DNA from 3 places in the Ensifer sp. ZNC0028 genome. Region 1 is predicted to be linked to each of the others. Evidence: riboswitches for the same ligand, from Rfam matches in the RefSeq annotation. Region 1 holds a riboswitch; each other region holds the start of a gene.
The links. Region 1 has a riboswitch for cobalamin ahead of L981_RS28560 (CbtB-domain containing protein). Riboswitches for the same ligand answer to the same signal wherever they lie in the genome.
Positions count from the first base shown of each region.

Region 2: it holds a riboswitch for cobalamin, as region 1 does, so the genes downstream of both, nrdH (glutaredoxin-like protein NrdH) here and L981_RS28560 (CbtB-domain containing protein) in region 1, are expected to answer to the same signal.
Region 3: it holds a riboswitch for cobalamin, as region 1 does, so the genes downstream of both, metE (5-methyltetrahydropteroyltriglutamate--homocysteine S-methyltransferase) here and L981_RS28560 (CbtB-domain containing protein) in region 1, are expected to answer to the same signal.

Region 1 is NZ_JTLA01000135.1:6,621-10,810, forward strand. Features, by position in the region: gene L981_RS28550 (ferric iron reductase) at 1-514, shown strand, start outside; gene L981_RS28555 (CbtA family protein) at 553-1,350, opposite strand; gene L981_RS28560 (CbtB-domain containing protein) at 1,548-1,724, opposite strand; cobalamin riboswitch at 1,765-2,027, opposite strand; gene L981_RS28565 (TetR/AcrR family transcriptional regulator) at 2,026-2,718, opposite strand; gene L981_RS28570 (NAD(P)H-binding protein) at 2,823-3,653, shown strand; gene L981_RS28575 (DUF1772 domain-containing protein) at 3,650-4,129, shown strand.
Region 2 is NZ_JTLA01000107.1:25,537-29,726, forward strand. Features, by position in the region: gene nrdE (class 1b ribonucleoside-diphosphate reductase subunit alpha) at 1-2,046, opposite strand, end outside; gene nrdI (class Ib ribonucleoside-diphosphate reductase assembly flavoprotein NrdI) at 2,016-2,432, opposite strand; gene nrdH (glutaredoxin-like protein NrdH) at 2,444-2,665, opposite strand; cobalamin riboswitch at 3,056-3,283, opposite strand; gene L981_RS24830 (acyl-CoA thioesterase) at 3,436-4,190, opposite strand, start outside.
Region 3 is NZ_JTLA01000107.1:30,222-34,411, reverse strand. Features, by position in the region: gene L981_RS24850 (metallophosphoesterase) at 1-346, opposite strand, end outside; gene L981_RS24845 (LysR substrate-binding domain-containing protein) at 568-1,497, opposite strand; gene L981_RS24840 (hypothetical protein) at 1,650-1,946, shown strand; cobalamin riboswitch at 1,965-2,185, shown strand; gene metE (5-methyltetrahydropteroyltriglutamate--homocysteine S-methyltransferase) at 2,286-4,190, shown strand, end outside.

The sequences.
Region 1 (4,190 bases):
TTGGGCGCGGCTTCACCGTGGTGCCGAAGTCGCGGGCAAACGCTATCATTTTCGCCTCCAGCCGCCGGCGATGGGGCGCAAGGGTGGAGAGGAGGGCGTCAGCGCTTTCGAACAGGGCTTCATCGCTCATCTGGCGCCCGTCATTGCAGTTCTCAAGGCACGGACAGGGCTCTCGAGCGGGGCGCAGTGGCGGCTCGCGGCGGATGCCCTTGCCGGCGCGTTCCTCGAAATCGGCCGCGCGATCGGGGATGAGGCGCGCGGCATGGCCGAGGCGCTGGCGATCGTCAAGCGGCCCGGCTCGCGGTTTTATTCTGATGAGCTTTGCTACGAGCAGATTTCGGCTGTCCATCCGGCAAGTGGTGAACACATTTCGCGCCAGTATCGGATCCGCTGCGGCTGCTGTCTCTATTTCAAGACGGAGGGCGGTAGCTTCTGCGACACCTGCGTCCTGCTGGAGCCGGAAGATCGCCGTGCGCGGCTGGCGGCGCATCTCATGCAAAACGGCGGGGCCTGAACCCCGCCGTCGCTTTGGTGACGATCCGTGATCGCCGATCACTGTGCCTTGACGAAGCGCTCGTTGATGAAGCCGGAGACGACGCCGAGCACGATCCAGAAGGCGAGCGTAGTGGCGAGTGCGGCCACCGCAAACTCTGCGCCGAGCACGGCCGGAACGTTGCTGGTGATGTCGAGCGGCTGCGGCGCACCGTAGACATGGGGCGCTGCGATCAGCACGAGGCCCGCGACCTTGGAGACGATCTCCTCGCGCAGGACGACGAGATAAAGGCCGACGGCCGAAAGCGCCACCGTTGCGAGCCACCAGGTCTGGCGGTCGCCGAGTTCGGCGGCCGGAAAGCCAGGCAGTTCCGGCGGCAGGCCGATCGCCGGCAGCATGTGCACGGCAAGCCAGCCGCAGGCGCCCCAGAGCGCGCCGTTCCGAAGCGTGATCGGATAGCCGATCACCAGGCTGACGCCGGCGAGCAGCAGGCCGAAGCCGGAACCGGTGACGAGGTTCGCGATCAGCGTGCCGGAGAAGCGGCTCATGCCGAACATGATGCCGCCTTCCTCGTGCTCGCCCTCATGGGCATAGGCGGGCGTGATCGGCGACAATGCGTCGAGCAAGGCGCTAAGCGGCGACACGGCCTTGAGCGACGAATGCTGGTCGTGGTTTTCCGCGGCGGGCTGTGCCGCACCCGGCTGGGCCGCGGGCTGTTCGGTGGGGGCCGGAGCCTCGCCTTCGAATTCTTCCGCATGCAGGATCAGCGGCGTGACGCGCAATTCCTGGGCGCCGGTCATGAAGACACCGGCAATCAATCCAGCCACGATCGCGGCCAGAAGCGTTCTGACAATCATCTTGAAATCCCTCGATAACGACAAAAGCCACGCGCTGCGGCGTGGTCCTTGAGTCTTCCCATTTTGCCTGTGCTGCGGATGGCTTTCGCACGCCGGAAAAACCGGGATGCACACAAGCCGACATCCGGCGCGGGCCGGATGCGTTCAGGTCCGCAGATTGTTCGATGCGGAACGTTGTTGACGTTCCGAGGCATCGGTCAGTGGCAGGGGAAGCCGTAGGAGTGGCGGGTGTCGTGCGCCGTGTCGTGCAGCACGGCCGAATTGGCAAGGCCGGCGCCGAAGACGAGGAATGCGCCGATGAAGAGCGCGATGACGCCAGCGGTCAGACGATCGCTGAGGGAGAGCGGGGTGCTCGAAATGGTAGACGTAGCCATGACAACCTCCGTGATGGCATCGGGAAATTCCCGGTTGGGCCCTATGCCCGCATCGAGTGGCAGGTTTCCTGGCTCACGGCGTTGGGCTCGATGCCCCCGGTCTGCCTCGCCTTCCCAGTTCGGCCGCCCTCTCGCGGCCTTTCCAGTGGCTTCTTCCGGATCGCTCCGGAATGGCAGATCGACGTCGCTCTACAGTCGCGGGGTCGGCCGTGATTTGAATGCCCAGAGTGGGTCCATCCGTCACGTTCCCGTTTACTCCCGAAACGCGTTCGCGTCCCGGGAACCAATCGATCCCAGATGATTAGGATTCTGTCATGGAGTTGTCAATTGAGCCTGCGCCGCGGCGCGGTCCATCCGCGACAAAATCCTTGATGGTCATGCGCTTGTAGGCCTCGACGATCTGGTCGCCCTCGGCCCGGTCGACCGAGACCGCAAGCCGCATGGTGCAGTCGCCGAGGTGCATGATCAGGAAGGCGGCGCTGTCGATTTCCTCGCGCGGCGTCGCCGGCACAAGCCGGGCCCACACATCGGCAAGCAGCTTTCCGCCGGCGCGGCTTTGCGCAAGGTCGATTTCGCGCAGCGCCTTGTCGGCCTGCATCGCCGACCAGATGTCGCGCATGACCGGCTCGGCGAGGAACATCTCGTAATAGATGTCAAACAAAAGCGAGAAGGCGTCGCGCAACTCGGCGATCGAGGTCACCTTGGCCAGTTCGGCCGCGATGCACTCGTTGCAGACCGCATTGTAGCGCTCGGCAAGCGTGCGCACGATCGCGGCCTTGTCGGGGAAGTACTGGTACAGAGAGCCGATTGAAATCCCAGCCTTTTCAGCGACTTCGCTCATGCGCATGGCGTCGCTGCCCTTTTCCTGGATGAGCGCCGTCGCGCAGGCAAGGATCTGCTCGACGCGCTCGCGACTGCGCTTCTGGCTCGGTGTCCGGCGCAGCGCAGGCTCGTCGTCGGCGGGAAGCGTGGCGGGGCTTGCATCTGGAATCATGAGTAATGCTCACATTTTGACTTGACTCCTAAAATACGAGGATTTATCACATTTGCAAATGTGAGAGATACTCATGTTTGTTGGTGGAACCTCAGGAGGAAACGATGTCTCAGAAAGTCACACTGGTTTTGGGCGGTACCGGCAAGACGGGGCGGCGGGTGGCCGAGCGCCTTCGGGAGCAGGGCGTCGCGGTGCGCATCGGTGCCCGTTCGGCGTCGCCTTCCTTCGATTGGACGGAAGAGACGACCTGGGCGCCGGTCCTTGAAAACGTCGATCGCATCTATGTCTGCTTCCAGCCGGATCTGGCGGTGCCGGGCTCCGTCGAGGTGATCGCCAAGTTCTCGAGCCTTGCGGTCAGCGCCGGCGTCAAGCGGCTGGTGCTGCTGTCGGGGCGTGGCGAGGACGAGGCGGAAGCGGCAGAGCGCGCGTTGCAGGCCTCCGGCGCCGACTGGACGGTCATCCGGGGCAGCTGGTTCTTCGAGAATTTCGACGAAGGCTTCCTCGCCGAGGGTGTCTTGAGCGGTTCCGTCTTCCTGCCCGTGGACACGGTGACCGAGCCTTTCATCAGCTGCGACGACATTGCCGACGTCGCTGTCGAAGCGCTTCTCGACGACCGCCATATCGGCAAGGTCTATTCGCTGACCGGCCCGCGGCTGATGACCTTTGCCGACGCCGTGGCCGAAATTGCCGCGGCAGCCAACCGCCCGATCTCCTATCAGGCCATCCCGATTGCCGACTTCGCGGCGCACTTGCAGGCCGACGGCGTGCCTGATGACTATGTCGAACTCATCCGCTATCTCTTCACCTCGGTGCTCGACGGGCGCAATTCAAACCTGACGTCCGATGTCGAGCATGTGCTTGGGCGGCGTCCGCGTGACTTTGCAGCCTACGCTCGGGAAACCGCAGCAACCGGTGTATGGAGTCTTGCCGCATGATCCCCCTGATCCCCGCTCTGGCGTTTGCCGCCGCGATCGGCTCCGGCCTGATGGCCGGACTGTTCTTCATCTTCTCGGTCTGCATCATGCAGGCCCTGTCGCGGCTGCCGCCGGAGCAGGGGATCGCTGCGATGAATGCGATCAATGTCGTGATCCAGAACCCGATCTTCCTCAGCGCCTTCATGGGCACGGCGCTGCTCGCCCTGGCGCTCATCGTCGTCGCCTTCCTCTCGGGCGGCGAGGGCCGGTGGTGGCTTGCCGCCGGCGGTGTCGCCTATGTCGTCGGCGTGCTGCTGGTGACCATCGTCTTCAACGTGCCGATGAACGATGCGCTCGCCGCCGCAGCGCCCGGCCAGGCGGCGACCGATCTCTGGCGTGAGCGCTATCTGACCGACTGGGTCTGGTGGAACCACGTGCGCAGCTTCGCGTCGATCGGCGCGCTGGCGTTCTTCATTCTCGGTTTCGCCCGTGCCTGACGAAAAGCGCCGGCAAGTGGATCCTTGCCGGCGCCTGCGCGCGTCCTGACCTCTGAACCCA
Region 2 (4,190 bases), on a different contig from region 1:
GGCGCGGTTGATGTCGCGGGTCGTCGCCGTGTCGCGGAAGAACAGCGTCAGCGACAGGCCCTGGTCGACGTGCTGGGTGGCCGCCGCATAGGTGTCGATGATCTTCTCCGGGCCGATCTCGTAGGCGTCCTGGTAGTATTCGAGATTGTCGTTGGTCATGAAGGCGGCCGGGTAGTAGACGCGGCCGATCTTGCCTTCCTTGCGGATCTCGATCTTCGAGACGATCGGGTGGATCGAGGAGGTCGAGTGGTTGATGTAGGAGATCGAGCCCGTCGGCGGCACGGCCTGGAGGTTCTGGTTGTAGAGACCTCCTTCCATCACTGCCCGTTTCAGTTCCAACCAGTCTTCCTGGGTCGGGATGACAATGCCGGCTTCCTCGAACAGCGCCTTCACCTTTTCGGTCGCCGGCAGCCATTCGGCCTGGGTGTATTTGTCGAAATAGTCGCCAGAGGCGTATTTCGAGTTTTCGAAGCCTGCGAAGCTCTTGCCCTTTTCGACCGCCAGCCGGTTCGATGCGCGGATCGCGTGGTAGGTCACCGTGTAGAAATAGATGTTGGTGAAATCGATGCCTTCCTCGGAGCCGTAATAGATGCGCTCGCGGGCGAGATAGCCGTGCAGGTTCATCTGCCCGAGGCCGATCGCGTGGCTGTCGTCGTTGCCTTTCTCGATCGAAGGTACGGACGAGATGTGGCTCATTTCGGAGACGGCTGTCAGTGCGCGGATCGAGGTCTCGATCGTCTGGCCGAAATCCGGGCTGTCCATGGCAGCGGCGATGTTCAGCGAGCCGAGGTTGCAGGAGATGTCCTTGCCCATGTGCTTGTAGGAGAGGTCGTCGTTGAATTCGCTCGCCTCGCTAACCTGCAGGATCTCCGAGCAGAGGTTGCTCATGGTGATACGGCCGGCAATCGGGTTTGCCCGGTTCACCGTGTCCTCGAACATGATGTAGGGATAACCGCTCTCGAACTGGATCTCGGCGATGATCTGGAAGAAGTCGCGCGCCTTGATCTTGCGCTTGCGGATGCGGGCATCCTCCACCATCTCGCGATACTTCTCCGTCACCGAGATTTCGGTGAGCGGCACGCCATAGACCTGCTGCACGTCATAGGGCGAGAACAGGTACATGTCCTCGTTGTTGCGAGCGAGCTCGAAGGTGATGTCGGGGATGACGACGCCGAGCGACAGCGTCTTGATGCGGATCTTCTCGTCGGCATTTTCGCGCTTGGTATCGAGGAAGCGCATGATGTCGGGGTGGTGGGCATGCAGGTAGACCGCGCCCGCGCCCTGGCGCGCGCCGAGCTGGTTGGCGTAGGAGAACGAGTCTTCCAGCAACTTCATGACCGGGATGACCCCGGAGGACTGGTTCTCGATCTGCTTGATCGGCGCGCCCATCTCGCGGATGTTGGTGAGTGACAGCGCCACGCCACCGCCGCGCTTGGAAAGCTGCAGCGCCGAATTGATGGCGCGGCCGATGCTCTCCATGTTGTCCTCGATCCTCAGCAGAAAGCAGGAGACGAGCTCGCCACGGCTCTTCTTGCCGGCATTGAGGAAGGTCGGCGTCGCCGGCTGGAAACGGCCGGAAATGATCTCGTCGACGAGATCGCGGGCAAGCGCCTCGTTGCCGCGCGCCAAGGCCATCGCCACCATGCAGACGCGGTCTTCGTAGCGTTCCAGGTAGCGCTTTCCGTCGAAGGTTTTGAGCGTATAGGACGTGTAGTATTTGAAGGCGCCGAGGAAGGTCGGGAAACGGAACTTCTTCGAATAGGCGTGGTCGTAGAGATCGCGCACGAAGTTGAATGAATACTGGTCCAGCACTTCCTGCTCGTAATAGCCTTCGGTCACCAGATAATCGAGCTTTTCCCGCAGGTTATGGAAGAAGACCGTGTTCTGGTTGACGTGCTGGAGGAAGTACTGTTTAGCCGCCTGCCGGTCCTTGTCGAGCTGGATCTTCCCCTCCTCATCGTAGAGGTTCAGCATCGCGTTCAGCGCGTGGTAATCCAGCGCCGCTTCCGTCGCCTTCAGGGGGCGTTCGAGTGTTGTGACGTCCAAAATCGTTCCATCCCGTTTTTGACATTGGCGACGTCCTCGTCGGTTCCGAGCAGCTCGAACCTGTAGAGATAGGGTACCCGGCACTTGGCCGAGATCACGTCGCCGGCGATCCCGTAGGTCGCGCCGAAATTGCTGTTGCCCGCAGCAATCACGCCGCGGATGTGAGAGCGGTTGCCCGTATCGTTCAAGAAACGGATCACTTGTTTCGGCACGGCACCCCGGCCGTCGTCGCCGCAATAGGTCGGCACGACGAGCACGTAGGGCTCCGTGACTGTAAGCGTGTCCTTACCTTCCCTGAGCGGTATGCGGGCCGCGCGAAGGCCGAGCTTTTCGACGAAGCGATGAGTGTTTTCCGAGCGGCTGGAAAAATAGACGATCAGGCCCATCGCTTCGTTCCTCAGGCGAGCGCGCCGATCATGTCCGGCCGGAAGCCGGCCCAATGCTGCTCGCCGGCGATGACCACGGGGACCTGGCGGTAGCCGAGGTCCTGCACCAGCGCGAAGGCGTCCGCATCCTCGGAGATGTCGACGATCCTGTAGTCGATGCCCTGGCGATCGAGCGCGCGGGTGGTGGCGGTGCATTGCACGCAGGCGGGCTTGCTGTAGACGGTGACGGACATGGGTTCCTCGTGAATGAAACTGAAAATTGGGCGCAAGAGGTCGTCGGCGCGCGCGGACGCGAACCGTGGGCTTGGCGATAGGGCACGAAACATCGCTCCCCGGTCGCCTCGACCGGAGTGGATGTCGGCAAGCTGGTCCATGTGCAGCTACGCGACCTGGCCGGCTCGTTCTGGTCGGGCGCTCCGGAATTTCCGCGGATGCGGGCTCTCAGGGCGCGGCCTTTCGATCAGGCGCGCAACAATGCGCACCCGTCCGCAGAAGGTGGATCTGAACTGGAAGAAACTGACATGACTTCACCCCGAAGCTTTCGACAGGCTGCCGGGGAGATGTCGAGACGATCGGGCAGGCTCATCCTGCCACGCACTCAACCCCTCCGGACACCCCGCCCGTGGACGTTTATTGCTCGAGGCAGGTCTCCTGGCTTACGGGTCAAAGCTTCCATCCCGACCTTCCCGAGGCCTCATGCCTCAGTGGTCCAATTCCGGACAGTCGCTCGCCGTCTACAGTTGCGGGGGCAGCTACGGCATAGCCTGAGCGGAAAACCCGCCGGCGCACCGTATTCCCGTCTTAGCTCCCAATCCTTGCGAATCGGAAGAACCTCGAACACTACATATAGTAGTTCATCGCAAATCTGCGTCAATAGGTTCTATATGCTGAAGGCGGGGGGTGCAGAGGTCTTTTCTTTTTCGGTGTGGATAACGGGGAGTAAATGGCGGCGCGCAATCAATCCTGTGGATCGAGGGCGCCATGAGCGGCGCCCCCGGCTTGCTCAGGCGGCGAAGGCCGCAACCGGGCGGTTGCGGCTGTCGACGGCCACCATCACGAAAGTCCCGGTGACGGTCAGCACGCGCACGCCGCTGAGCAGTTCTTCCGACCAGAGCTCGACCTCTATCGTTGTGGAACTGCGTCCGGTCCGGGTGACGCGCGCCAGCGTGTCGACGATCGTTCCGGCGGCGACACGCCGCTTGAAATCGCTACTGCAGGAGGCGAGCACCATCGCTTTGCCGGTCAGTCGGGTCGCGGCGACGAAGGCCGCCTTCGTCATCTGGGCGAGTGCATCGCCGCCGAAGAGCGCGCCGGCGCTGTTGGTCTGGCCCGGAAAAACGATGTCGGTCATGCCGACGAAATCCGCCGCGGGCACCACCGCCTCGGGCACCACCGGCGCGGGCTCGGCGAGCGGCGGAAGGCGCCAGTCGGCACCTTTGTCCTGCGGCATCCCAACCATGGTGAACCGTCCGCGTGAGCAAAGATCGCGGCCGCCGGTCGCAAGGTTTTCGGCCACCATCTCGACGTCGACGACCATCGAGCGTCGCCCGACGCGCACCGGGCGGCCAGAGAAACTGACGATCTGGCCGATGCGGGCGGGTGCGCGAAAATCGATCCGGTCGCAGGAGGCGGTGACGAAGGGTATGCGGCCGTGGCGGGTGGCAACGATGAAGGCGATCCTGTCCATCAGCGCCAATGCGGCACCCCCAAAGAGGGTGCCGTGATGATTGGTGTCGCCGGGAAAGACGATATCGACGA
Region 3 (4,190 bases), on a different contig from region 1:
GGCCGAGCAGCCGCCAGTCGCCATGGTCGCGGCCCCAGTAGTCCGGACCGGCGAGACGGCGCCAGCGGGCAAGCCGGACGGGGTCTACAGGCTGGTGCGAGCCCGGCAGATGGCCGACATCGTGATTGCCGGGAACGATCGCGACCGGCATCGAGAGCTGGCCGATCAGATCGAGCGAGAAGGAGATATCGTCCTCGTGGTCGGCACCATCGATGGTGACATCGCCCGTGTGGATGACGAGATCGGGTTTTACCGCCTCGATCCAGGCGCGAACCGGTTCCCAATTGCCGTTGAAATGGCTTTTGGCGGGGCTGAGATGGGTGTCGCTGATCTGGACGATTTTCATGGAAACGGGCCTCCGACGATGGCTTGCGGTATCCGCGTCGGAGGGCTGTCTCTCCCCTTCTCTGCGGTTGGCCGCAGTCTTTAGGGAGCCGCCATGTCAGTTTGGTAACAGCCGTTCTCAGCTGATTTTCAGTTTCTCCATGAAAGCGTCATTTTCCGAAGCCCGGCCGGCGCGAACCGGCACGCGCGCACCGGATGTGTCTGCGTCTTCTTTCCCCAGACTCACCACTTTGCACCGAGCTCGCCCCGAATAGATGCCGGACAGGATTGCTCCATAACGGTCGCAAGCATCGCATTCGACGCGTCTGCTTCGGCGACGACCCAGTCGCGAAAGGCCTGGATCTTCTTCTGCCGCCTGGTGCTTTGCGGATAGACCAGCCAATAGGCGCGGCCGTCGCGCACCACATGCTCGAACGGCCGGATCAACCTGCCGCTCTTCAGTTCATCCATCAGGAAGGTCGAGACGGCAATCGCCATGCCGTGATCCGCCAGGATGGTGGCGACATCCATCGCCTGGACGTCGAAGATCAGCTCGGTACCGTTGCTCGCCGGCGGCTCGACGCCGGTTTCGATCATCCAGCGTCGCCACCAGTTGGCGTTGCCGAAACGCCGGATCCTCAAGACGTCGGCGGGCTCCTTGAGTTGATGTTTCTCCAGGAAGGACGGCGTACAGACCGGCACGTAATCGAGCGGAAACAAGGGAAAGACATCGTTACCCGGCCAGTCGCCGGCGCCGCTGCGCACCGCGAGATCGATGGCATCACGCTTGAAATCGATGAGTTCGGTCGACATGTGCACCCTGATGCTGATGTTCGGATGCGCGGTCTGGAAGGTGGCGAGCCGCTGGCCGAGCCAGCTCGAAACGACGGTCGGCAGCACCGAGATGTGCAGGTGATGTTCGGTCTTGTCGGCAATCTCCGAGAAGGCCGCCCCCAAAAGATCGATCGCTTCGGTTACCTTTGGCGCCAGCTGCCGCCCGGCACCGGTCAGCCGCACCTCGCGCGGAAGGCGGACAAAGAGCGGCGCGCCAATGCGGTCCTCCAACAACCGGATCTGGTAGCTGACGGCCGCCTGCGTCATGCCGAGCTCTTCGGCGGCGCGGGTGAAACTCAGGTGCCTGGCGGCGGCCTCGAAGGCGCGCACTGCACTCATAGGGGGAATCTTGCTCATGACGCTGAGATAAGCATTCTTTATGCCAGCATGCGAGAAATCGCTTTGCGCGAAACGGCAAAAAACCTCACTTTTTTCGCGAACACACGCCTTGTAGAGAAGTGAGGATAGCAATGCTTAGCGCAGTGCGATCAATGATTTACCATGTCCTGAATTGGGCCGACAGGACCCTCAGTGCTCCGGTCGCCATCGACGCGTTCAACGAGTTCCAGCTCCGGGATATCGGCCTGACGCGGGACCAGGAACATATCCGTGCGCGCGTCGGCGACACAGCGGATCCGTGGCACTGGCCGGAGGAGCCCGATCCCGATCCCGTGCCGGTGCAACCCGCAGCGAAAACAGTTTGCAGCGAAGGGCCGCGCATTGCCCGCGTCTCGCCCCGCGCCCTGGCTGGAGAAAATAAAGACATAAGCATTTCTTTATGCGATTGACGAGAAAGCGATTGCAGAGCATTGTCCCGGCATCGTGGTTCTGCGCCTCGCCATCCGGCGGGGCGGAGCTAAGAGGGAATTCGGTGCGGCGCTGACAAGCGCTAAGGCCGGAGCTGCCCCCGCAACTGTAGGCGGAGAGCGGCCGTTCGATGATGTCACTGAGGAAGACGCCTCGGGAAGACGGAACGGTCCGCGTTGACCCGCAAGCCAGGAGACCTGCCGCGATGAACAACGTCCACGGGCGGGGTGTCCGATGAGGCGCGTTGACGACGCGGGACCCTTCTCGCGTCGCGGATGCGTCGCATTCAAACCTTGCCCTTCAACCTTCGGGGTAAGGAAATGACCATCAAGACTGCCAATCTCGGCTTCCCGCGCATCGGCCGCCACCGCGAACTGAAACTCGCGCTTGAACGCTACTGGTCCGGCAAGATCAGCCGTGACGACCTTTTCGACGTCGGCCGCCGGCTTCGGGCCGAAAACTGGGCGGCGCAAAAGGCGCGCGGCATCGATATCCTCCCTTCGAACGATTTCTCGTTCTACGACCACGTGCTCGATACTGCCGTGCTCGTCGGTGCGGTCCCGGCCGCCTATGGCTGGAAGGGCGGTCCCGTCGATCTCGACACTTACTTTGCCATGGCGCGCGGCTCGACGGGTTCGCCCTGTGCTTCCGGTTGCACGCATGCGGGTGACGGCGGCAACGCCGCACTCGAGATGACCAAGTGGTTCGATACCAACTACCATTACATGGTGCCCGAATTCGAAGCGGATCAACGTTTTGCGCTGACGCATAACCGGCCGCTCGAAGCCTTTCTCGAAGCTGAAGCCCTGGGCTATCGAACCCGCCCGGTCCTACTTGGCCCGGTGACCTTCCTCAAGCTCGGCAAGGCGAAGGGCGGAGATTTCGATCCCCTCGACCTGATCGAGCGCCTGCTTCCCGTTTACGTCGAGCTGCTCACCGAACTTGCCGATGCCGGCGCCGACTGGGTTCAGATCGACGAGCCTAGTCTGGTGCTCGATCTTACCGACCGGGAAAGGCAGGCCCTGGACCTTGCCTATCATACGTTCCGGGCGAAAGTTCCCGGGCTTCGGATCATGCTTGCGACCTATTTCGGCGCGATCGGCGACAATATGGTGAGCGCCCTTGCGCTGCCGATCGCGGGCCTGCATGTCGATCTCGTGCGCGCGCCGCAGCAGATCGAGGTCCTCATCCAATCCGCTCCGGCTGACCGGGTGCTGTCGCTCGGCGTCATCGACGGCCGCAACGTCTGGAGGACGGATCTTGCCGGCCTGTTCAGCCGCCTGCAGCCGCTGGTCTCTGCCCATGGCTGCGACCGGATCGAGCTTGCGCCCTCGTGCTCGCTCCTGCATGTGCCCGTCGACCTCGACATGGAACGGGCGCTCGACCTGGAGCTTGCCTCGTGGCTCGCTTTCGCCGTGCAGAAGCTCGATGAATTAAGCCTTCTCGCCCGTGCCTTCGAGCCGGGGCTTGCCAGCCCGGAAAGGGTCTTTGCCGCCTCGAGCGAAGCGGCCAAGGCGCGTCTGACGTCGCTCAGGATCCATGATCCACTTGTTGCCGGGCGACTGAAGGCGCTGACGGCAGCCGACAGCGAGCGCCGGTCTCCCTTCCCAGCCCGTCGCGCGCTCCAGGCGGACGCGCTGCCGTTGCCGCTTTTTCCGACGACGACGATCGGCTCCTTCCCGCAGACGCCGGAGGTACGGCAGGCCCGTTCCCTGCATGCCAAGGGCGAACTCAGCTATGTCGACTACACCGCCTATCTGCGCCGGGAGACCGAGCAGGCGGTGCGCTGGCAGGAAGAGATCGGCATCGACGTGCTGGTACACGGCGAGTTCGAGCGTAACGACATGGTGCAGTATTTCGGCGAGCAGCTGTCGGGCTACGCCTTTACCCGAAGTGGCTGGGTACAGAGCTACGGTTCGCGCTACGTGCGCCCGCCGATCATCTTCGGCGACGTTTCCCGGCCAAACCCGATGACGGTCGAATGGGCGGCCTTTGCGCAGTCACTGACCGATCGACCGGTCAAGGGCATGCTGACGGGTCCGGTCACCATGCTGCAATGGTCCTTCGTGCGCGACGACCTGCCGCGGTCGGTGGTGTGCCGGCAGATCGCGCTGGCGCTCAGCGACGAAGTCAGGGACCTCGAGGCATCGGGCATCGCCATCATCCAGATCGACGAGCCGGCGCTGCGCGAGGGCCTGCCGCTCAGGGCCGCCGACCGCAAGGCC